DNA from 2 places in the Citrobacter sp. Marseille-Q6884 genome. Region 1 is predicted to be linked to the other one. Evidence: predicted binding sites of a transcription regulator. Region 1 holds the regulator's gene; the other holds the start of a gene.
What was found. The regulator Fur, encoded in region 1, represses iron uptake genes when iron is present. The targets are predictions, from matches to a motif close to ATAATAATGAGAACNACTATCAA.
Positions count from the first base shown of each region.

Region 1 (11,703 bases):
TTGCAAATGTAACAGAAAGCAATGAAATATGTGCGGTTGCTCATACTCTTACATTCTCGTTACAGAAAGAGATTGATAATTCGCGTCGCGAAAAATAGTCTATTCATTGTAGTCAGCGAGGTTTTTCTCAACGCTACTTTTTCATTTTTATTTTTTTCGCTGTTTTCCTTTGGTAACAGCAATTTATACGTCAAAGAGGATTAACATATGCGTACGTTCAGTGGCAAACGTAGTACGCTGGCGCTGGCTATCGCCGGTATCACAGCAATGTCAGGCTTAGTCGTAGTACCACAGGCGCAAGCCGAAGGCTTTATCGACGATTCTACATTAACCGGCGGCATCTATTACTGGCAGCGTGAGCGTGACCGTAAAGATGTGACCGATCATGACAAATACAAAACCAACCTTTCTCACTCGACCTGGAACGCGAATCTCGACTTCCAGTCCGGCTATGCGGCTGATATGTTTGGTCTTGATATCGCAGCATTTACCGCGATTGAAATGAACGAAAGTAGCGAAAGCGGTCATCCAAACGAAATCGCATTCTCTTCAAAAAATAAAGGCTATGACGAAGATTACTCCGGCGATAAGAGCGGGATAAGCCTTTATAAAGCGGCGGCAAAATTTAAATATGGCCCAACCTGGGCGCGCGCCGGTTATATTCAACCTACCGGGCAGACTCTGCTGGCTCCACACTGGAGCTTTATGCCAGGTACTTATCAGGGTGCTGAAGCCGGTGCTAACTTCGACTATGGTGATGCTGGTGCGCTGAGCTTCTCCTATATGTGGGCCAACGAATATAAAGCGCCATGGCACACTGAAGTCGATAAATTCTATCAGGCAGATAAAAAGACCAGCGTGGATTACCTCCACTCCATCGGCGCGAAATATGACTTCAAAAATAACCTGTTGCTGGAAGCGGCCTTTGGTCAGTCTGAAGGTTATGTTGATCAGTACTTCGCAAAAGCCAGCTACAAATTTGATTTAGGCGGTAACCCGTTTACCACCAGCTATCAGTTCTACGGCGCGCGTGACAAAGTTGATGACCGCACCGTCAACAATATTTATGACGGTACGGCCTGGTTGCAGGCGTTGACCTTCGGCTACAAAGTGGCGGAAGTGGTTGACCTGCGTCTGGAAGGTACCTGGGTTAAAGCAGACGGGCAACAGGGCTACTTCCTGCAGCGTATGACGCCGACGTATGCGTCTTCAAACGGTCGTCTGGACGTGTGGTGGGATAACCGTTCTGACTTCAACGCCAACGGTGAAAAAGCGGTCTTCTTCGGCGCAATGTATGACCTGAAGAACTGGAACCTGCCTGGCTGGGCAGTGGGTGCTTCTTACGTTTACGCATGGGATGCTAAGCCATCGACCTGGCAGCTCAACCCGGACGCCTATTACGACAAAAACCGTACCATCGAAGAGTCCTCTTACAGCCTGGATGCGGTCTACACCCTGCAGGACGGTCGTGCGAAGGGCACTATGTTTAAACTGCACTTCACACAGTACGACAACCATTCAGATATTCCGAGCTGGGGCGGTGGTTACGGCAACATCTTCCAGGATGAGCGTGACGTGAAGTTCATCGTTATCGCGCCGTTCACTATCTTCTAATGCCAATCGCGGCAGGCCGGGTGCCTGCCGCATCGTTGAGGACTGTTCAATGAAAAAACTGCTACTCATCGCCGTGATGGCATCAGGTCTTGTGGCGTGTGCGCAATCCACGGCGCCGAAAGAAGATAGCCGTCTTAAAGAAGCCTACAGTGCCTGTATTAATACCGCACAGGGTTCGCCGGAGAAAATCGAGGCCTGTCAGAGTGTGTTGAACGTGCTGAAGAAAGAAAAGCAGCACCAGCAATTTGCTAACGAAGAAAGTGTCCGCGTACTGGATTACCAGCAGTGTATTCAGGCGACGCGTACGGGCAACGATCAGGCTGTCACGGCTGACTGTGACAAAGTCTGGCAGGAAATTCGCAGCAAGAACGCGGCTCAATAAGGCTCGTCGATTGATCGCTTAAAAAGACTCGTGTGACAGCGGGTCTTTTTTTATGCGCATAAAAAAAGCCAACCGGAGGGTTGGCCTTTCTGAATACATCACATTATTTTGCGTCGTGCGCATGCTCATCTTCGCGGCAATCACCTTCAGCACAGTGTCCGTAAAGATAGAGGCTATGGTTGGTTAAGCGAATACCATGTTTCGCTGCGATTTCACGCTGGCGCGCTTCGATAGAATCATCACTGAATTCGACCACTTTGCCACAGTCGAGGCAGATCAGGTGATCGTGATGATGTTGCTGAGTCAGTTCGAAGACGGATTTACCACCTTCAAAATTATGGCGGGTCACGATACCGGCATCATCAAATTGGTTCAGCACACGGTACACGGTCGCCAGACCAATTTCTTCACCCATATCGATCAGGCGTTTGTATAAGTCTTCCGCACTGACGTGATGGTTATCCGGTTCCTGAAGAACTTCCAGAATTTTTAAACGAGGAAGCGTTACTTTCAGGCCAGCCTTCTTTAATGCGGTATTGTTGTCAGTCATGCGGAATCTGTCCTGTAGCTAAACGGTTCACTTCATTAAAAGAAGTGACAGAAATTGCACTTGAGATAATGCGTATCATTATAGAACTGCCATGCCTAAATGAAAACTGCAAGTCTCTGGCAAATATTGTTAATCAAAACGTGGTATCGCCTACAAACACACTGTGCAATACCCCATTGGCATCCAGCCATTGTACAGGGTCAGGCGAAAAAGTTACAAATTTGTAGCAATTATTTTGATTGGTTTTATCTATTGATGCGGCGCAGATGAGTTTCTGCGCCGCATCAAATCAGGCGTTCAGGATTTCGTCGAGATGCAGTTCAGCAGAAATCTGTTTAACCCATTTTTCGACGCGTTCTGCAGTCAGTTCAGGCTGGCGATCTTCGTCGATAGCCAGACCAACAAAGTGGTCGTCATCCGCCAAACCTTTGGACGCTTCAAAGTGATAACCCGCCGTTGGCCAGTGACCGACGATGGTTGCGCCGCGCGGTTCAATAATGTCGCGAATAGTGCCTAACGCATCGCAGAAATATTCTGCGTAGTCTTCCTGGTCGCCGCAGCCAAACAGCGCAACCAGCTTACCGTTGAAATCAATGTCTTCGAGAGTCGGGAAGAAGTCATCCCAGTCACACTGCGCTTCACCGTAGTACCAGGTTGGGATGCCGAGCAGCAGAATGTCATACCCTTCCAGGTCTTCTTTGCTGCTTTTTGCAATGTCATGTACATCGGCAACGTCTTTACCAAGCTGTTTTTGAATCATTTTTGCGATGTTTTCGGTATTACCGGTGTCGCTGCCGAAAAAGATGCCAGTGATTGCCATGAGTAAAATAACCTCTTGAAACTTATTGAAATGGTGGTGGCGCAATGCCCACGGATACGGGCAATCATAGCAGAACAGGCTGGCATGCGGAAACAGCAAACACGCCGGACTGCACACTGTGCTACATGATTTATGATTTTAAGCAGAAATTCAGACTATGCCTGACCACGCAATGTGCTGAGTTGGTTCATCAGCATCTCTTCGATGAGTTCACTGCGACTCATGTTGCGCGCGTCTGCCAGATGATTCAAAGCGTCAACGGCGTCAGCGTTCAGCTTCAGTTCGACACGCTTAAGCCCGCGAACTTTGTCACGTTTAAGCTGATTACGTTTGTTAATACGTAACTGTTCATCACGCGAGAGCGGATTGGTTTTGGGTCGTCCCGGGCGACGCTCCTGCGCGAACAGATCTAATGTCGTACGGTCCGTTTGTTCTTTGGCCATGATCTTGGTGACTTCGGGGAAACAATCAGCCAGGCGTCTGCCCGGATGGATAGCGCGCCATCATACATCAGCAGGGGAGGCGCGCCAACGCCCACGCACGTAATCGCGCGCGGACGCTGAGTTTTTAATCAGTTGGCCTTATCCGCAAGATAACGACGTATTGCGCGTAATACCGCCTCCGGTTTTTCTGCATGCACCCAATGGCCTGCGCCGGCAATAACATGTGCTCGTGCCTGTGGGAATTGCGCCAGCAAGGGGGCACGGTACGCTTCAGTCACGTAAGGCGAGTTTCCGCCGGGGATAAACAGTGCCGGGTGATCCCATGCGGGTATCGTTTCCCAGCCCACAATATGGGGATACTGCTCCCACAGAACCGGGACATTAAAGCGCCATTCACCGTCAACAAAGGATTTCAACAGGAACTGGATCACGCCTTCTTCTTTCAGATGTTGGCGCATCACGCTTGCCGCTTGCTGGCGCGACGTGGCTTGTGCATCCGTCACGGCATTAATCGCCACGAAGATCTCATCGTGGCGGCGGACCTGATAGTCAACCGGCGCAATATCGATAGCGACCAGTTGATCAATACGTTCCGGCGCCAGCGCGGTTAACGCCATAACGGCTTTGCCGCCCATCGAGTGACCAATAAAAGTGGCTTTTTCGATGTTCTGCGCATCCAGCGTATCCAGCAGATCTTGCGCCATGGCCGGGTAATTCATCTCCGAAGAACGGGGCGAGAGACCATGATTTCGCATATCAACCTGGATGATATCGTGATCGACGACCAGATCGCGCGCCAGTATGCCCAGGTTGTCCAGGCTACCAAACAGGCCGTGAACCAGGACGATGGGAGAATTATTGTGCAGGTTTTGCGCAGATTGCGCTCGGATATTCAATTTCATGGCAAAGTTCTTTTTTTCACGCTATCGGGTTAGGGTATCATGTTGACCATTCTGCCACACGGCTGCAACAACTACGGTTTACTCCGAGTTTTGCAGGCCAACAGGCTCGACGCTATCCGCTGTTGGGATTTGCCTTTACACTGATCCCAGCAACTTGTATTCAGCCAAGACACCGCACTGGATTAAGATGAAAACGATTGAAGTTGATGATGAACTCTATAGCTATATTGCCAGCCACACCAAGCATATCGGCGAGAGCGCATCCGACATTTTACGGCGTATGTTGAAATTTTCCGCCGCATCACAGACAGCCACCCCGGTGGTAAAAGAAGTCCGCGCCGTGCAACCTGTTGTGGAAGCCAAGCCGGTCAACCCTGTTAAAGACAAAGTACGCGCTATGCGTGAACTGCTGCTTTCCGATGAATATGCGGAACAGAAAAAAGCAGTGAATCGCTTTATGCTGGTGCTGTCTACACTCTATTCACTGGATCAACACGCGTTTGCCGAAGCAACGGAATCGTTGCATGGCCGCACGCGCGTCTATTTTGCAGCGGATGAACAGACGCTGCTGAAAAATGGTAATCAAACCAAGCCGAAACACGTGCCAGGCACGCCGTATTGGGTGATCACCAACACGAATACCGGCCGTAAATGCAGCATGGTTGAACACATCATGCAGTCAATGCAGTTCCCGGCGGAACTGATTGAAAAGGTTTGCGGAACAATTTAATCCTTGCATTAGAAGGACCAGGCAATGGCAATCCACAACCGCGCAGGTCAACCGGCGCAACAGAGTGATTTGATTAACGTCGCCCAACTGACGGCACAGTACTATGTACTGAAACCTACAGCAGGGAATGCGGAGCACGCCGTTAAGTTCGGAACGTCCGGACATCGCGGCAGCGCAGGCCGTCACAGTTTTAACGAGCCGCATATTCTGGCTATCGCTCAGGCGATTGCTGAAGAACGTGCGAAAAACGGTATTACCGGCCCTTGCTATGTGGGCAAGGACACCCATGCGCTGTCTGAACCGGCATTTATCTCTGTGCTGGAAGTGCTGGCGGCGAACGGTGTTGATGTTATTGTGCAGGAAAATAACGGCTTCACGCCAACGCCTGCCGTGTCTAACGCAATCCTGGTCCACAACAAAAAAGGCGGTCCGCTGGCTGACGGTATCGTGATCACGCCGTCCCACAACCCGCCGGAAGATGGTGGGATTAAATACAACCCGCCAAACGGTGGTCCAGCGGATACCAACGTTACTAAAGTTGTGGAAGACAGAGCGAACGCGCTGTTGGCCGCAGACCTGAAGGGCGTGAAGCGTATTTCACTGGATGCGGCGCTGGCGTCGGGTCACGTGAAAGAGCAAGACCTGGTTCAGCCGTTTGTTGAAGGGCTGGCTGATATCGTTGATATGGCCGCGATTCAAAAAGCGGGTCTGACGCTGGGTGTTGATCCGCTGGGCGGTTCCGGTATCGAATACTGGAAACGCATTGCCGAGCACTACAAACTGAACCTGACGATTGTTAACGATCAGGTTGATCAGACATTCCGCTTCATGCATCTCGATAAAGACGGCGCGATCCGTATGGACTGCTCCTCCGAGTGTGCGATGGCAGGTCTGCTGGCGCTGCGTGATAAGTTCGATCTGGCCTTCGCGAATGACCCGGACTATGACCGTCACGGTATTGTGACGCCGGCTGGGTTGATGAATCCGAACCACTATCTGGCGGTAGCGATCAACTACCTGTTCCAGCATCGCCCGCAATGGGGTAAAGATGTTGCCGTGGGGAAAACGCTGGTTTCTTCCGCGATGATTGACCGTGTGGTGAATGATTTGGGCCGTAAGCTGGTTGAAGTGCCGGTGGGCTTTAAATGGTTCGTTGACGGCCTGTTCGACGGCAGCTTTGGCTTCGGCGGTGAAGAGAGCGCGGGCGCATCGTTCCTGCGTTTCGACGGCACGCCGTGGTCTACCGATAAAGACGGGATCATCATGTGCCTGCTGGCGGCGGAAATTACTGCCGTAACAGGTAAGAACCCGCAAGAGCACTACAATGAGCTGGCCGCACGTTTCGGCGCGCCGAGCTATAACCGTTTACAGGCTAGCGCGACCTCCGCGCAGAAAGCGGCATTGTCCAAACTCTCCCCGGAGATGGTCAGCGCCAGCACCCTGGCGGGTGACCCGATCACTGCGCGTCTGACTGCTGCGCCAGGAAACGGTGCATCGATTGGTGGCCTGAAAGTCATGACCGACAACGGTTGGTTTGCCGCGCGTCCGTCAGGTACTGAAGACGCCTACAAGATCTACTGCGAGAGTTTCCTCGGTGAAGAACATCGTAAGCAGATCGAAAAAGAAGCGGTTGAAATTGTCAGCGAAGTGCTGAAAAACGCGTAAACCGTAGGCCGGATAAACCGTTCGCGTCGTTATCCGGCAATGAAACAATAAAGACTTACTCCGCCGGATAACGTGTAAACGCTTATCCGGCTTTTTTTTAACGTCCTTTTAAGGCATAAACCGATACCCAATTCCGGTCTCGGTAATAAAGTGACGTGGGCGGGCCGGATCCAGTTCCAGTTTCTGGCGCAGGTGTCCCATATAAATTCGCAGGTAATGGCTGTGTTCGACGGCGTTTGGTCCCCATACCTGATTCAGTAACTGGCGTTGGGTCAGTACCTTTCCGGCATTGTTGAGAAGTACCACCAACAGGCGAAACTCAATCGGCGTCAGATGAATTTCTTCTTCACCTCGGTGAACCAGACGCGCCGCAATATCCACTTTCACATCGGAAAAATGCACAACGGGTTCAGGGGAGGGACCGCTGGCATGCCGGCGTAATGCCACGCGCAAACGTGCCTGCAACTCGCCAATACCAAACGGCTTACTGAGATAGTCATCTGCGCCCGCATCCAGCGCAGCGATTTTATCGCTCTCCTCGCTGCGAGCCGAAAGCACAATCACCGGGATTGCACTCCATTGTCGCAGGTCGCGAATAAAATCCGTACCGTCACCGTCTGGCAGGCCGAGATCGAGAATGATGAGGTCGGGTTTTCGCGTGGCGGCTTCCAGCAGACCGCGTTGGAGCGTCTCTGCTTCGTAAACGCGCAGCCCGTCGCCTTCCAGCGCGCTGCGCAGAAAGCGACGAATAGCCTGTTCATCTTCAACAATCAGTACGTTTGTCACATATCCTCATGAAATTCTTCAAGTTCAGGGGGCAATTCTTGTGGCAGTGTAACACGGAAACACGCGCCGCCCTGTGGTCGATTGTGGGCAGTAATAGTCCCGCCATGCACCTCCACAATGGCCTGACAAATGGCCAGCCCCAGCCCAACGCCGGGTACAGATGACTCTTTGTTTCCTCTGGAAAACTTGTCGAAGATTTGTTGTTCCAGGCCTGATGAAATACCCGGACCGTTATCCCAGACGTCGAGTAGCAGATGCTCACCTTCGACCTTCGCATCAATACCGATTCGTGCCTGCGGACCTGCGTATTTGACGGCGTTTTCCAGCAAATTAATCAGCACCCGTTCGAACAGTGGGCCATCAACGTGGATCAGCGTCAACGGCTCGGGAAGCGACAGATTAATCGGAGCCGCTAATCCGGGTTCCAGCATTTGCAGGGCGCTGCCAACGACCTCTTCCAGAGTTAACCACTCTTTCTTAAGATTAAAGCCGCCGGACTGAATTCGCGCCATATCCAGCAAATTATTTACCAGCCGGGTGGTATTCAGAACGTGCTGGCGAATTTCGCTGGCCTGACGGGCATGGGCTGACCCCTCACTTGCCAGATCCAACGTTAGAATTTCTGCCTGCCCGAACAGCACCGTCAGCGGCGTGCGTAAATCGTGAGACAGCGCGGCAAGCAGGGCGTTGCGGATACTCTCTCGTTCGCTGGCAAAGCGCGCCTGCTCCTCACTGGCGGTGAGCGTCAGGCGTTCAAGGGCGCTGGCCACCAGCAGAGTAAAGGTTTCCAGCAGGCGCTGTTGTTCCGGGATCATCAGCTGGCGAAGGTTCCCTGGCTCAACGACCAACAGTCCTTGCGTTTTATCGGCACTTTTTAAGGGAAGGATCTGATACGGCACACCCGGCAAGGTATCCGTGCCTGCGCCGGCGGGTTGTCCCTTATCAAAGCTCCACTGGGCGATGGCATCATCCCACGGCGTCATGCCTTGTGGATGTGTCAGGGGGGCCAGTTTACCGTTCTCATCGGGCAGTAAAACCTGGCTGCGAGCCTGAAACGTTGAGGCAATAAACTGTTCGCTGGTGGCGGCGATATCGGTTTGGCTACGCCCCACGGCCAGGGCTTTAGACATCTCGTACAGATGACGCGTACGTTGCTCGCGGTAACGTGCAACTCTCGCCTGATAACGTACGCCCGCTGTCAGATTCCCGATAACCAGACCCACGGTTAACATCACGGCGAACGTGAGCAGATACTGTACGTCTGAAACAGCGAGCGTCCCCCGTGGGGCAATAAAGAAGAGATCGAAACTGGCGGTGTTAATAAAGGTGGCTACCACCGACGGCCAGCGCCCGTAAAACAAGGCAATAATGACCACGCCCAACAAATAGAGCATCACCAGGTTGGCGGCATCAAACGCAACCAGCCACTGCATGGCAATCAGCGTGATGAGGGCACACAGTGCGGCCGCGACAAGACATCCCTGAATTTGTACCCGCCATTTATCTTTAAATGTGCGAGTATCCGTCGCCTGAAGCGTAGAACGTGACGGCGGCTCATCCAGCGCGACGATCATCAGGTCAAGATCCGGGGCGCGGTGAGCCAGCCTGTCGGCAAAGGAATCACTGCGCCACCAGCGTCGCGTTGTCGGACGCCCCAGCACAATTTTTCCCAGATTATGTTCCCGGGCATAGCGTACGATCGCTTTGTCTTCTGCGGGATCGGACAGCGTGGCGGTTTCTGCGCCCAGTTCCTGGGCAAGTCGCAGAGCGCCGAGAATGGCGCGTCGCTGTTTTTCGGGCAGTCGATGCAGTGCCGGGGTTTCCACATACACGGCATGCCAGACGCTGCCGAGGCGGGCAGCCAGGCGCGCGGCTGCACGTACCAGCTTTTCACTCCCGGTATTGTGTCCAATACACAGCAAAATGGCATCACGGGTATGCCAGACTTTTTCTTCTCCCGGATGTCCCCGCCAGGCACGCATCTGCTCATCCACCCGGTCGGCGGTACGGCGCAGCGCCAGCTCGCGCAGTGCAATCAAATTACCTTTACGAAAGAAATGTTCGATCGCGCGCTCAGCCTGGCCAGCGATATAGACTTTGCCCTCGTTCAGACGCTGGCGCAGATCGTCAGGGGGGAGATCGACCAGCACCACATCGTCTGCGGCATCGAAAAACGGATCGGGGACGGTTTCGCGGACCTGGATACCGGTCACGCCGCTGACTACATCGTTCAGACTTTCCAGATGTTGAACGTTGACGGTGGTAAAAACATCAATGCCCGCTTCCAGCAGCTCTTCGATATCCTGCCAGCGACGGGGATGGCGTGAGCCTGGCGCATTACTGTGCGCCAGTTCGTCCATTAAAATCAGTGCCGGACGGCGGGCGAGGGCAGCATCAAGATCGAACTCGCTGATGTGCCGCCCACGGTGCGCCTGACGTTTCAGCGGCAGTACGGCGAGACCGTCCAGCAGCGCGGCGGTCTCTTTGCGCCCGTGCGTTTCTACCACGCCGATTAATACATCCAGCCCTTGCGCCCGAAGCCGCTGCGCCTCCGCCAGCATGGCCCAGGTTTTTCCTACCCCCGCGCAGGCACCGAAGAAAATTTTCAGTTTACCCCGGTGTGGGGCGGTAGTTTGTTCCAGTAAGCGATCCGGATCCGGGCGTAAGGGTTCTTCTGTCATGACCTTTTTCTCAGCGCTTATCCAGCGCTAAATTAAGTTCCACCAGGTTCACCACCGGCTGGCCGATAAAGCCGACCAGTGGCTTTTGCGTGTATTGTGCAACCAACTGCGTGACCTCTTCAATGCCGAGGTTACGGGCTTTCGCCACGCGCGGAATTTGCCATGCCACGGCCTCTGGCGTCAGATTATTATCCAGTCCGCTGGCAGACGCGGTGACCAGCTCTACCGGTACGGAAGGGCTGGCCTGTGGGTTGGCTGCCCGTAGCGCGGCAATACGACTTTGCAGTTGCTTATCCAGCTCCGGGTTGCTGGCGGCCAGATTGCTGCCACCAGAAGCCATTGGATTATAGGGCATTTCCGCCGTCGCTGACGGACGTCCCTGAAAATACCCGGCCGCGGTAAAGTTCTGCCCGATGAGTTCAGAACCGCGAATCACCTGACCGTCGCGGATCAGCGAACCGTTGGCCTGGTGGGGAAACCACCATTGCCCCAGAGCGGTCGTCAGCAGCGGATAAACCCCACCGGTGATAAGCGTCAGGAAAAGTAATGTTGAAAGTGCAGGACGTAATCCACTCATCTGAAACCTCACACCAGACCCAGCAGGGTCAGCAGTAAATCAATCACTTTGATACCGATAAACGGAACAACCAGACCACCCAGACCGTAAATCCACAAATTGCGGCGCAGCATGGCGGATGCCGATAAGGGGCGGTAGCTCACGCCCTTTAGCGCCAGTGGGATCAGAAAGACGATAATCAGCGCATTGAAGATAACGGCGCTGAGGATCGCCGAGTCCGGTGAGTGCAGGTGCATCACGTTGAGCGCGTTGAGCTGCGGGTAGGTTGCAGCGAACGCGGCTGGAATAATGGCAAAATATTTCGCTACGTCGTTCGCAATACTGAAGGTGGTTAACGAGCCGCGCGTCATCAGCATCTGCTTGCCAATATGCACCACTTCAATCAGCTTGGTGGGGTTGGAGTCGAGATCGACCATGTTGCCCGCTTCCTTCGCCGCCTGCGTCCCGGAGTTCATGGCCACTGCCACGTCGGCCTGTGCCAGCGCGGGGGCATCGTTGGTCCCGTCACCGGTCATTGCCACCAGACGACCTTCCGCCTGATACTGACGGATCA
Region 1 covers NZ_CAMDRE010000001.1:2,564,480-2,576,182, forward strand. The annotation lists gene chiP (chitoporin ChiP) at 208-1,614, shown strand; gene chiQ (ChiQ/YbfN family lipoprotein) at 1,664-1,996, shown strand; gene fur (ferric iron uptake transcriptional regulator) at 2,100-2,546, opposite strand; gene N7268_RS12075 (ryhB-regulated fur leader peptide) at 2,539-2,625, opposite strand; gene fldA (flavodoxin FldA) at 2,836-3,366, opposite strand; gene ybfE (LexA regulated protein) at 3,522-3,809, opposite strand; gene ybfF (esterase) at 3,938-4,711, opposite strand; gene seqA (replication initiation negative regulator SeqA) at 4,899-5,441, shown strand; gene pgm (phosphoglucomutase (alpha-D-glucose-1,6-bisphosphate-dependent)) at 5,466-7,106, shown strand; gene kdpE (two-component system response regulator KdpE) at 7,215-7,892, opposite strand; gene kdpD (two-component system sensor histidine kinase KdpD) at 7,889-10,573, opposite strand; gene kdpC (potassium-transporting ATPase subunit KdpC) at 10,584-11,150, opposite strand; gene kdpB (potassium-transporting ATPase subunit KdpB) at 11,159-11,703, opposite strand, start outside.

Region 2 (11,703 bases), 1.3 Mb from region 1:
CTGGCGCGATAACGCTGCACAACCAGCCTGTCTTGCCGCAATTTTGCATCTGGCTCGCCATATCGTGAATACCAAAATGAAAATTCAGCTTAAAACAGGGTGAGCGCGGCTGCGTAACCTGAATCAGCGCCTCTCCCCACTGGAAAATATCGCCGATGTACACATTCTCTTCCGTCAGGCCAAGCGTTGAGAGGTTCTCGCCAAAAGCGGGGGCGACAAATAACTCTGCCTGTTCGGGGAATTCTCGCGCCCAGTGCTGATAGTGTTCTCGTGGATAGTGGCACAGCGCGCGGTCCGGCCCGCCGTGAATTTTCGTTTCTGCCTGTTCGTCACCTGACAGCCCCAGTTCGGTCAGCATCAACTCACCATCAACCTGGACTTTGGCAATAGCGCTGGGACGGCTTCCCGTGTAGTCCCGAATCTTGCCCGTAAAAACATCGACCGGATATCGCATCTGTTCCCTCTCCCGATTAATTTTCCCCATTACACCATATTTATTTTACCCCAGTCGCTCAAAATGAGAGCACGGTTCACATGAAACTTAGGGACACATGCTATCAATGTAATCTTGTTTTGAAACGTCATTTCAATTAAGGAGTCAACAACGTGACTGGTCAATCGCAATTTGCTGGCGTCTGGTGTCCTTCCATTACGCCAATGGGCAATGACGGCAAGATCGATCTCAACGGTCTGAGCCAGCATCTCAAACGCCTTACCGAGGCAAAGATCGACGTTATTTTGCTGATGGGCAGCATCGGCGAATTTGCTTCTTTTACGCTGGAAGAAAGGCTACTGCTGATTCGAGAAGCCCGGGCCATGAGCACACTGAAGATGGTCGCGAATATCTCATCCACCTGCCAAAATGATGTGTTGTTGATGGCACAAGAAGCGTATCGCGCGGGATACGATGCCGTCATGATCCTGCCCCCCTACTACTACGGACAAACGTCGACGCAGCTGTTGAGCTACTTCCGCCAGTTGGGTCAGAGGCTCACTGGCAAATGGTTTGCCTATAACTTTCCGGCGCGCACCGGTTGTGATTTAACGCCCACGCTGGTTGCAACACTCGCCGCAGAGTTTCCAAACTTCGCGGGTATCAAAGATACCGTAGACTGCCAGTCCCATACCCGCAGCATGATTCAGACAACCCGCGCCGTGCGCGACGATTTTGCCGTGCTGTCCGGTTATGACGAATACTATATTCCTAACCTGCTGGCCGGTGGCGCAGGCATTATCTCCGGTTTGAATAACGTCATGCCGGAGCTGTTTGTCAGCGCAAGGGAGGCATTTAAGCAGGGCGATTTGGCGGCGCTGCGGGATATTCAGGATAAGATTGGCACCTACATGTCCATCTACACGATAGGTGAGGATTTTGTTACCACCATTAAAACGGTGGTATCGCGGAAGTTTGGCTATTGCACCGGGGTATCACGCAATGCGGGCGGAGAGTTGAACGAGGACGAGTGCAACACGATTGATCGGGTATTTGGTCGTTAACCCCAAAATGCCCGGTAGCGCTAACGCTTACCGGGCATACGTAGACTGAATAAGCGCAGCGCCATTCGGCAAAAGGGAGTTACTTCACCGCCCCACGCAAATCGATTTCTGCCGCTTTTGCTTTCGCTCTCTTCGACCAGACAGAGGTGATAATCGGCACCAGAATCGATGTCACAATCACTGACGTCGCCACCAAAGACGTTGCTGCAGGTGCCATAGGTTTAAATGCCGGTACCATTTCAGCAATCAGAACCGGCGTTGCAACCGCCGCACCTGCCGAACTGGACGCCGCAATCCCTGCGGTACCGTCCCCACCGCCAATCAGTTTATCTGCAATAATCAACGGGATACCGGTAATGATAATTACCGCCACGCCCAGCAGAATACCCAGCACACCGGTTTGGGCAATCACGCTCAAATCAATGGTGTTACCCAGTGCGAACGCGAAGAAAGGGATCAATGCCTGCACTGCTTTACTGAAAAACTCGCGCAGTTCCGGGTCGAGATTACCCAGCGCAAAACCTATCAGGAAAGGCAACACCGCGCCGACAAAGACATGCGGTTCAAATGAAGCAATCCCGGCGGTTCCCAGAATCACCATTGTCATCAGAGGGCCCGATTCCAGCGACATGAGGACAAACGCCCCGGCCTCTTCCTTGGTGCCGTACTGCTGCATAATCGAGGCATACAGCCCACCGTTGGTCATATCCATTGCGGCCACCAGCGCCAGCGTGGATAACCCGGCGAAGAACCCGACTTCCACACCGTGCTCCGGGAGTATGCGTGATGCAATCGCCGCAACCACCCATGCAACCAGAATCTTGGTGATCACTAACGTGCCGGATTTACGCAATACGGTTCCGGTGGCGCTCAGCTTGATCGACGCCCCCATACAAAAAAACCAGACGGCCAGAATCGGCACCGTGCCAGTGATCATCCCGTTAGTGAATGAACCGAAGTATTTCCCGGCGCCGGGAGAAAAGGTATGACATAACGCGCCCAAAAAAAGCGGAACGAGCATCATACCGCCGGGGATTTTCTCTATCGTACGTTTGATCTGCATTTCCATCACCTATAGACATAAAAATGGGGCAATTTTTATGGGCGAATGCACCTTACTTATGAGATGCGCCCGTCTTGATGATTAGAAGATAGACATTCATAGATACGATAAAAGTGATCACAACCACATAATAAAACCTTGTTTCAATTTAAGTGGATCATTGTTTTTATATTGAGTTTGATCACAAAAAAGCCCCCACAAGCATCGCTTGCAGGGGCTGTATCGCTTATCCAGATGGCGTCGGTTGGCCTACAAAAGTCCGCTAAGACCAGGCAAACACCGCGCTATCGGACTTATTTTTTCGCCGCAAAACGCGCTGCTGCTTCATCCCAGTTCACCACGTTCCAGAACTCTTTGATGTAGTCCGGGCGGCGGTTCTGGAACTTCAGGTAGTAAGCATGTTCCCAAACATCCAGGCCCACGATCGGGAAGCCGGATGCGCCAGAGATCGCTTCACCCATCAGCGGGGAATCCTGGTTTGCGGTGGAAACAACAGCCAGTTTGTCGCCTTTCAGTACCAGCCATGCCCAACCGGAACCAAAACGGGTTGCTGCTGCTTTTTCAAATTCAGCTTTGAAGTTGTCAACGGAACCAAAGTCACGTTCGATAGCCGCTTTCAGGTCACCCTGCAGCGTGGTGCCTTTTTTCAGACCTTTCCAGAACAGGCTGTGGTTAGCGTGACCGCCAGCGTTGTTGCGCAGAACGGTTTTCTTGTCCGCTGGCAGTTGATCCAGTTTGGTGATCAGCTCTTCAGCAGACAGGTTCGCGAATTCAGGCAGGCTTTCCAGCGCAGCATTCGCATTGTTCACGTAGGTCTGGTGGTGTTTGGTGTGGTGAATTTCCATCGTCTGCTTATCGAAGTGCGGTTCAAGGGCATCATAAGCGTACGGCAGGGATGGCAGTGTATAACTCATAATCATCTCCAGTATTGTCGGGCGGCCAGTGTTAATGCCGCGTAAGCAGTTGAGTCATTATAGTTAATTAAATGATATTGAAAATGATTATCAATGCCGTACTTTTTACAGGGCTATTTTGAGGTGAAAGTGTGAACGTCACCGGGAAAATCAGGCGAATTTTGCCAGCCTGGGTAGAAAACAGGCAGCGACATAAAGGACACGGGAGACAAAGCACGAGATAGTCTGCCGATTATCTCACAAGGAAATATTGCTATGTCTGTCAACATCGCCCTTTTCGGTATCGGCCTCGACACCTACTGGCCCCAGTTTACTGGCCTGGAATCACGTCTTCAGGGCTATCTGCAAACGATTGATGAACGTCTGACGGCGCAACACGCCACCGTCATTAACGGCGGCCTGATTGATAATGTCGATAAAGCCGATGCGCTTATCAGGCGGTTGCAGCAGCAACCGGTCGATGCCGTCTGTCTTTACATCAGCACCTACGCCCTCAGCGCAACGGTGCTGCCGCTGGTACAGAGTATCAATAAGCCGGTGATTATTCTGGCCCTGCAGCCTGAGCCAGGTCTGCCCTATGCGACTATCCGTCAAATCCCGGATCGGGGCGGGCGTACCGGAGAGTGGCTGGCGCACTGCCAGGCCTGCAGCGCTCCCGAACTGGCAAACGTGTTTAACCGCGCGAACATCCGTTTTCAGCTGATTGTTGGCGCGTTGCAGGGCGATGAGTATGTCTGGCAACAAACGGCGCAGTGGTTACAGGCGCTAAACGCTCGTCAGATGCTGGCAAACTGTCAGGTCGGCGTACTCGGACACTATTATGACGGCATGGTGGACGTTTACAGCAATATGACGAATTTGTCCGCCAAATTGGGCGTACGCTTTAAACCGCTGGAAATGTGTGAACTGGCGGAATACCGCGAGCAGGTCAGCGAGACAGACCTCAGCGCCAAGCGACAGGAGATGCACCGTGTGCTTCAACTGGATGCGGCATGCGAACCCGCCGAGCTTGACCGCGCACTCACCACTGCCTGCGCCATGGATCAGCTGATCGCCCGGAATACGCTCGGTGCGCTGGCCTATTACTACGAAGGCCGAAACGGCAATGCTTACGAAAACATCATCACCTCAATCATCCTCGGCAACACGCTGCTCACCCACCGTGGTATTCCCGTAGCCGGAGAATACGAAATCAAAAATGTGCTGGCGATGAAGATCCAGCAGCTTCTGGGCGCCGGCGGTTCGTTCTCAGAGCCATACGGCATTGAGTTTATTGATAATGTTGTATTGTGGGGGCATGACGGCCCGGCCCATCCGTTGATGGCGGACGGTCCGGTGAGTCTGGTGCCGCTGCCGGTTTATCATGGTAAACCGGGTAAAGGTGTATCGATCCAGATGACCGTAAAACCTGGCCCAGTCACCTTTCTTTCAGTGATTGAAGATGCCGAAAACGGCGTGCGTTTACAGTATGCCGAAGGTGAAGCGGTGGCGGGTGAAGTTCTGGATATCGGCAATACCAACAGCCGCTATCGCTTCCCATTATCGGCTCGCGATTTTACCGCGCAATGGTGCATGGGCGGTCCAGCCCACCATTGCAGTATTGGCCTTGGCCATCATGGTGAGGTACTGGAAAAACTCGCCTGGCTGTTGGGCATTCAGGCAGTAAAAATCTGCTAACCCACGGTATTTCCGCCCTTCTCAAAAAAGAGGGGCGGAACAGCAATTTGTGATCAACATCCCTTTCATCCCCTGAATTTTGCCAGCATTACCCATCATGCGGCAGCATGCTGAAGGTTAATTCATTGCTCACTCTTTAGACTTTTGATCATCAAAACGGGTGATTTTCATCCAGCCAGATCGATAATTTAAAAGGAAACAGAATGGGTAACGCAATTACGATGGGGATATTCTGGCATCTTATCGGTGCCGCTAGTGCCGCTTGTTTCTACGCCCCTTTTAAAAAGGTACAACACTGGTCCTGGGAAACCATGTGGTCTATAGGCGGCTTTGTTTCATGGCTGATCCTTCCCTGGCTCGTCAGCGCCATCCTGCTGCCGGATTTCTGGGCTTATTACCGTTCTTTCAGCGCCTCTACCCTGCTGCCGGTATTTTTATTCGGCGCAATGTGGGGGATCGGCAACATCAACTATGGCCTGACCATGCGCTACCTCGGTATGTCGATGGGGATTGGTATCGCCATCGGCATCACGCTGATTGTCGGTACTTTAATGACGCCCATCATTGCCGGTAAATTTGATGTGCTCATCGGCACACCTGGCGGCCGTATGACCCTGTTCGGCGTGCTGGTCGCCCTGATCGGCGTGGCGATTGTCACCCGTGCCGGGCAGCTAAAAGAGCGCAAGATGGGCATCAAAGCCGAAGAGTTCAACCTGAAAAAAGGTCTGATACTGGCGGTGATGTGCGGCTTTTTCTCCGCCGGGATGTCCTTTGCCATGGATGCGGCGAAGCCGATGCATGAAGCCGCCGCCGCACTCGGTATTGATCCGCTGTATGTCGCCCTGCCAAGCTACGTGGTCATCATGGGCGGCGGTGCGGTGATCAACCTGGGATACTGCTTCATCCGTCTGGCAAAAATGAAGAACCTGTCGGTAAAAGCCGACTTCTCGCTGGCAAAACCGCTGATTATCAGCAATATCCTGTTCTCGGCGCTCGCGGGTCTGATGTGGTATCTCCAGTTCTTCTTTTACGCCTGGGGCCACGCCAAAATTCCGGCGCAGTATGACTACATGAGCTGGATGCTGCACATGAGCTTCTACGTCCTGTGCGGCGGTATTGTCGGTCTGATCATGAAAGAGTGGAGCAATGCGGGACGACGCCCTGTCAGCGTGCTGAGTCTCGGCTGCGTGGTGATTATCGTCGCCGCCAACATTGTCGGGATGGGAATGGCAAGCTAATCCTATAAATAACGGCGATGGCGCCACTGACTCGGCGTCATCCCGGTTTCCCGCGTGAACACCACCGAAAAGTAGTTACTGTCCTCAAAGCCACAGCGCATAGAAATCTCACTGACCATCAATCGACTATGCTGCAGCAGATACTGAGCATGACAAATCCGTACCTGACGCAGGTATTGATTGATGGTCATTCCGGTCTGGTTGCGAAACTGCTGACGTAATACACGTTCGCTGCACTGCTCACGGGCACAAAATTGGTCCAGCTCAAAGGCATGTTCATGGCTCCCGGCCAGCGCGGTAATCAGCTTATCCAACAGGGTTTCACTTGATGTCGTCGGAAGCGTGTCCGTCGCGTAACGGTGCCGTTTCAGGATCATCACCAGTTGTCCAAATAACAGTTCTGCCAGGTCACAGGCCTGCGGATCGCGATGATAACTCTCATGCTCAAGCTGGCTAATCACCTGCCGGGCCTGAGTCATGCCCGCACTGCCCAATCGCCAGTGAGGTTGCCGTTCTGTGCCGTTAAACCCGGGGATCGCGCTTTCCCAGCCCAAATTCAGCGTCAGCCGTTCTGGGCAGTAGATAATATTTTGCAACGCGAGGTTATTGACCGAGGTGTAGGAATGCTTGTCTTCGGCGCGAATATAAAAGAGATCGCCACGGGTTATCCGGTACGGGCGACCATTAAGTACATGCAGACCATTGCCACGCCACACCATCACCAGTTCACAAAACTCATGAGTATGTTCAGCAAAAACATCCTGCGGATAACGGTCAGCAACCGCGACGGCCTGCTGGTCATGGGCAAAAAATTCTGATTTTAGAAGGACTAGCTGATTCGTCACCACAATATTCCCTGCCGGGCAACGGCTTCGCCTTTCCCGGTCTACAGATTACGTGACACGCCAGCCGGATACACATCGCTTTCCGGCATCATAAGCCAATCATTACTAACAAATATGGCGGCAAAAAACGTTGATAGCTTTCGCGTTACTGGAGGCAGCTTCCAGCAATAACATCGCGTCCCTGACGAATATCCCGTGGCGACCACTCAAATTCGCGGCGAAACAGCGTCGAAAAGTGGTTACTGTCGCCAAAACCGCAGAGATAAGCGATGTCGGTAATACTGTCATCGCTGTGGCGTAACAAATGGCGCGCTTTGATCAGTCGCAGGCGATTAAGGTAGCGTTGCGGCGTTAATCCGGTTTGCTGCTTAAGCTGGCGATGTAATGTGCGCAAAGATAGTGAAAATTGTTCAGCCACCGCCTCCCAACACACTTCGCTGGTAAAATTATCCTCCAGCCACGCCATCAGACGATTGAGCCGCGCGTCGTTATCGGTTGCCGCTTCCATCAGGCTGCTTTTACGCAACAGCACCAGTAACTGCATAAACAAGATTTCGCGATTTGCCGCCGTCGGCGTGTCCATCTCCTCGCCAAGGATTTCCATCTGCCCCACCAGGTGACGAATCTGCTGTAGCACCCCCTGGTTCACACGCCAGTGAGAGGGATACTGCCCATCCTGTTCCTGGGGTAACAACTGGTGTAATCCGGCGAGAAACTGAAACGCATCCGGGGAACGATACAGAACATTCGTCAGGCATAAATTGTCAGTATGTTCATATAAATGCCGGTCATGATCGCGGACAAAACACACCGTACCGCCACTGATGGTATAGGGCTGTCCGTTGAACACATGAATCCCCGTGCCATGCTCAACCACCACGATTTCATGGAAATCATGATGATGTTCGGGGAATGCTGTCTGAGGAAGCCGCGGCTCAATAGCGACGGGCGCTTTACCTGTCGGAAAAAAATCCACGCAATGCAGTATGGTCATGACGGCTCCCCTCCTGAACAACGAATATGGCTGAATAGTAATTAAGCGTTATCACCCTCACCTTAAATTTTTGACGTCAAAGTGCGTAAACACGGTCAATTCTTCAAGAAATGGCGGGAAACATCAGGAATTGCGGAAGGGGTCACATCAGGCGAAATCGGCCTCATTACCTCAAATTGTGAACACTATCACGTTCACCTTTGCCACGTTGCCAGCCGCGAATTGTGGCTGTCACTGGCGAGAAGGTACGTGTTTTCGCGGGTTCTTAGACTGAGTGCAATAAAACTCAGAAGGACCTCGCTATGACTTTTCGCCATTGTGTCGCAGTCGATCTCGGCGCATCCAGCGGGCGCGTAATGCTGGCGCGTTACGACAATGAACACCGCACCCTGACGCTGCGTGAAATCCATCGCTTCGTTAATTGTCTGCAAAAAACCGATGGTTTTGACACCTGGGATATCGACAGCCTGGAAAGCGATATTCGTCTGGGACTGAAAAAAGTCTGCGACGAAGGCATTCGGATAGACAGTATCGGTATCGACACCTGGGGGGTGGATTACGTCCTGATCGATAAAAACGGTCAGCGTGTCGGGCTGCCCGTCTCTTACCGCGATAACCGCACGACAGGCGTGATGTCGCACGCAATAGAGCAGCTGGGTAAAGGCGAGATCTATCGCCGCAGCGGCATCCAGTTTTTGCCCTTTAACACCTTATATCAGCTCCGCGCCCTGGTAGAACAGCAGCCTGAGCTGGTCTCCCGGGTGGCGCACGCCTTACTGATCCCCGATTACTTCAGCTACCGTCTGACCGGGGAAATGAACTGGGAATACACCAACGCGACCACAACTCAACTGGTGAATATCAATAACGACGATTGGGATGACACCCTGCTGGCATGGACCGGTGCAGACAGCGCCTGGTTTGGTCGCCCCACACATCCCGGAAACGTGATTGGCAACTGGATTTGCCCGCAGAAAAATCACATTCCCGTCGTTGCCGTTGCCAGTCACGACACGGCCAGCGCGGTGATCGCTTCACCGCTGGCCGACAAAAACAGCGCTTATCTCTCATCCGGCACCTGGTCGCTGATGGGTTTTGAGAGCAGAACGCCCTATACCAATGACGCGGCGCTGGCGGCCAATATCACTAACGAAGGCGGTGCGGAAGGTCGTTATCGGGTACTGAAAAACATCATGGGGCTGTGGCTGCTTCAGCGCGTCTTACACGAGCGCCAGATTACCGATCTGCCTGCACTCATCGCGCAAACGCAAACACTGCCGGCCTGCCAGTTTCTGATCAATCCCAATGACGATCGCTTTATCAACCCCACAGATATGAGCGCGGAAATTCAGGCGGCCTGCCGTGAATCAGGGCAACCCGTTCCCACGCAAGATGCCGAACTGGCTCGCTGTATTTTCGACAGCCTGGCGCTGCTGTATGCCGATGTCCTCCAGGAACTGGCCGACCTGCGTGGCGAACCGTTCAGCCAGTTACACATTGTCGGCGGCGGTTGCCAGAACGCATTACTTAACCAGCTCTGTGCTGATGCCTGCGGTATCCGCGTCATGTCCGGCCCGATTGAAGCCTCTACGCTCGGCAACATTGGCGTCCAGCTCATGACGCTGGACGAGCTGGATAACGTCGATGATTTCCGCCAGGTGGTGAGCACGAACTACGACCTGACCACCTTCATTCCAAATCCTGAAAGTGAAATTGCCCGCCACCAGGCGCAGTTTCAAACCACACGACAGATAAAGGAGCTTTGCGCATGACCACTCAACTTGAACAAGCCTGGGAACTGGCAAAACTGCGTTTCGCCGCAGTCGGTATCGACGTCGAGGAAGCATTACGTCAGCTTGATCGTCTGCCGGTCTCCATGCACTGCTGGCAGGGTGATGATGTCGCCGGGTTCGAAAACCCGGAAGGCTCCCTGACCGGCGGAATTCAGGCGACCGGTAACTATCCCGGCAAAGCACGAAATGCCGTCGAACTGCGGGCCGACCTGGAGCAGGCGTTAAGTCTGATCCCAGGGCCAAAACGTCTGAACCTGCACGCGATCTATCTGGAATCGGAGACACCGGTCGCCCGCGATCAAATCAAACCGGAGCATTTCAAAAACTGGGTGGAATGGGCGAAAGCAAACCAGTTGGGTCTGGATTTTAACCCCTCCTGCTTCTCTCACCCGCTGAGCGCAGACGGTTTCACGCTGGCGCACGCTGATGACAACATCCGTCAATTCTGGATTGACCACTGTAAAGCCAGCCGTCGCATATCCGCCTATTTTGGCGAGCAACTGGGCACGCCGTCGGTAATGAACATCTGGATCCCGGATGGCATGAAAGACATCACCGTTGACCGTTTAGCGCCACGCCAGCGTCTGCTGGACGCACTGGATGACGTAATCAGCGAGAAATTCGACCCGGCGCATCATATTGATGCCGTCGAGAGCAAGCTGTTTGGCATCGGCGCAGAAAGCTACACCGTCGGCTCCAACGAGTTCTATATGGGTTATGCCACCAGCCGCCAGACCGCACTGTGCCTCGATGCAGGTCACTTCCATCCGACTGAAGTGATTTCCGACAAGATCTCAGCCGCCATGCTGTATGTACCGCGCCTGCTGCTGCACGTCAGCCGTCCGGTGCGTTGGGACAGCGACCACGTGGTGCTGCTGGATGATGAAACCCAGGCGATTGCCAGTGAGATCGTGCGCCACAACCTGTTCGACCGCGTACACATTGGCCTCGATTTCTTCGACGCCTCCATCAACCGTATTGCCGCATGGGTTATCGGTACCCGCAACATGAAAAAAGCCCTGTTGCGCGCGCTGTTAGAACCAACCGGACAACTGCGTCAGCTCGAAGCCAGCGGCGACTACACCGCACGTCTGGCGCTGCTGGAAGAGCAGAAATCGCTGCCCTGGCAGGCGGTCTGGGAAATGTATTGCCAGCGCCACGACACCCCGGCAGGCAGCCAGTGGCTGGAAAGTGTGCGTGCCTATGAAAAAGAGATCCTGAGTCAACGTCACTAACCCTTTTGGCCGGATGGCGGCTGCGCGCATCCGGCATTGAATAAGACAGGTATAAACTATGCAGAACATAACTAATTCCTGGTTCGTCCAGGGGATGATCAAAGCCACTTCCGATGCCTGGCTGAAAGGGTGGGATGAGCGCAATGGCGGTAATTTGACGTTACGTCTGGATGAGGCGGATATCGCGCCTTTTGCCGCTGATTTCCACGAAAAACCACGCTATATCGCGCTGAGTCAGCCGATGCCGCTGCTGGCGAACACGCCATTTATCGTCACCGGTTCCGGCAAATTCTTTCGAAACGTCCAGCTTGATCCGGCGGCTAACCTGGGCGTGGTCAAAATAGACAGCGATGGCGCGGGCTACCACATCCTGTGGGGTCTGACGCATGAAGCCGTGCCCACTTCCGAACTGCCTGCGCACTTCCTCTCTCACTGCGAGCGCATAAA
Region 2 covers NZ_CAMDRE010000001.1:1,283,065-1,294,767, reverse strand. The annotation lists gene yiiM (6-hydroxyaminopurine reductase) at 1-454, opposite strand, end outside; gene N7268_RS06195 (dihydrodipicolinate synthase family protein) at 607-1,497, shown strand; gene kdgT (2-keto-3-deoxygluconate transporter) at 1,577-2,560, opposite strand; gene sodA (superoxide dismutase [Mn]) at 2,854-3,474, opposite strand; gene N7268_RS06180 (L-fucose/L-arabinose isomerase family protein) at 3,730-5,151, shown strand; gene rhaT (L-rhamnose/proton symporter RhaT) at 5,355-6,389, shown strand; gene rhaR (HTH-type transcriptional activator RhaR) at 6,392-7,234, opposite strand; gene rhaS (HTH-type transcriptional activator RhaS) at 7,380-8,228, opposite strand; gene rhaB (rhamnulokinase) at 8,531-10,000, shown strand; gene rhaA (L-rhamnose isomerase) at 9,997-11,256, shown strand; gene rhaD (rhamnulose-1-phosphate aldolase) at 11,315-11,703, shown strand, end outside.
Region 2: sodA (superoxide dismutase [Mn]) is a predicted target of Fur. The motif match lies at 3,546-3,568, and genes of this name have one in related genera.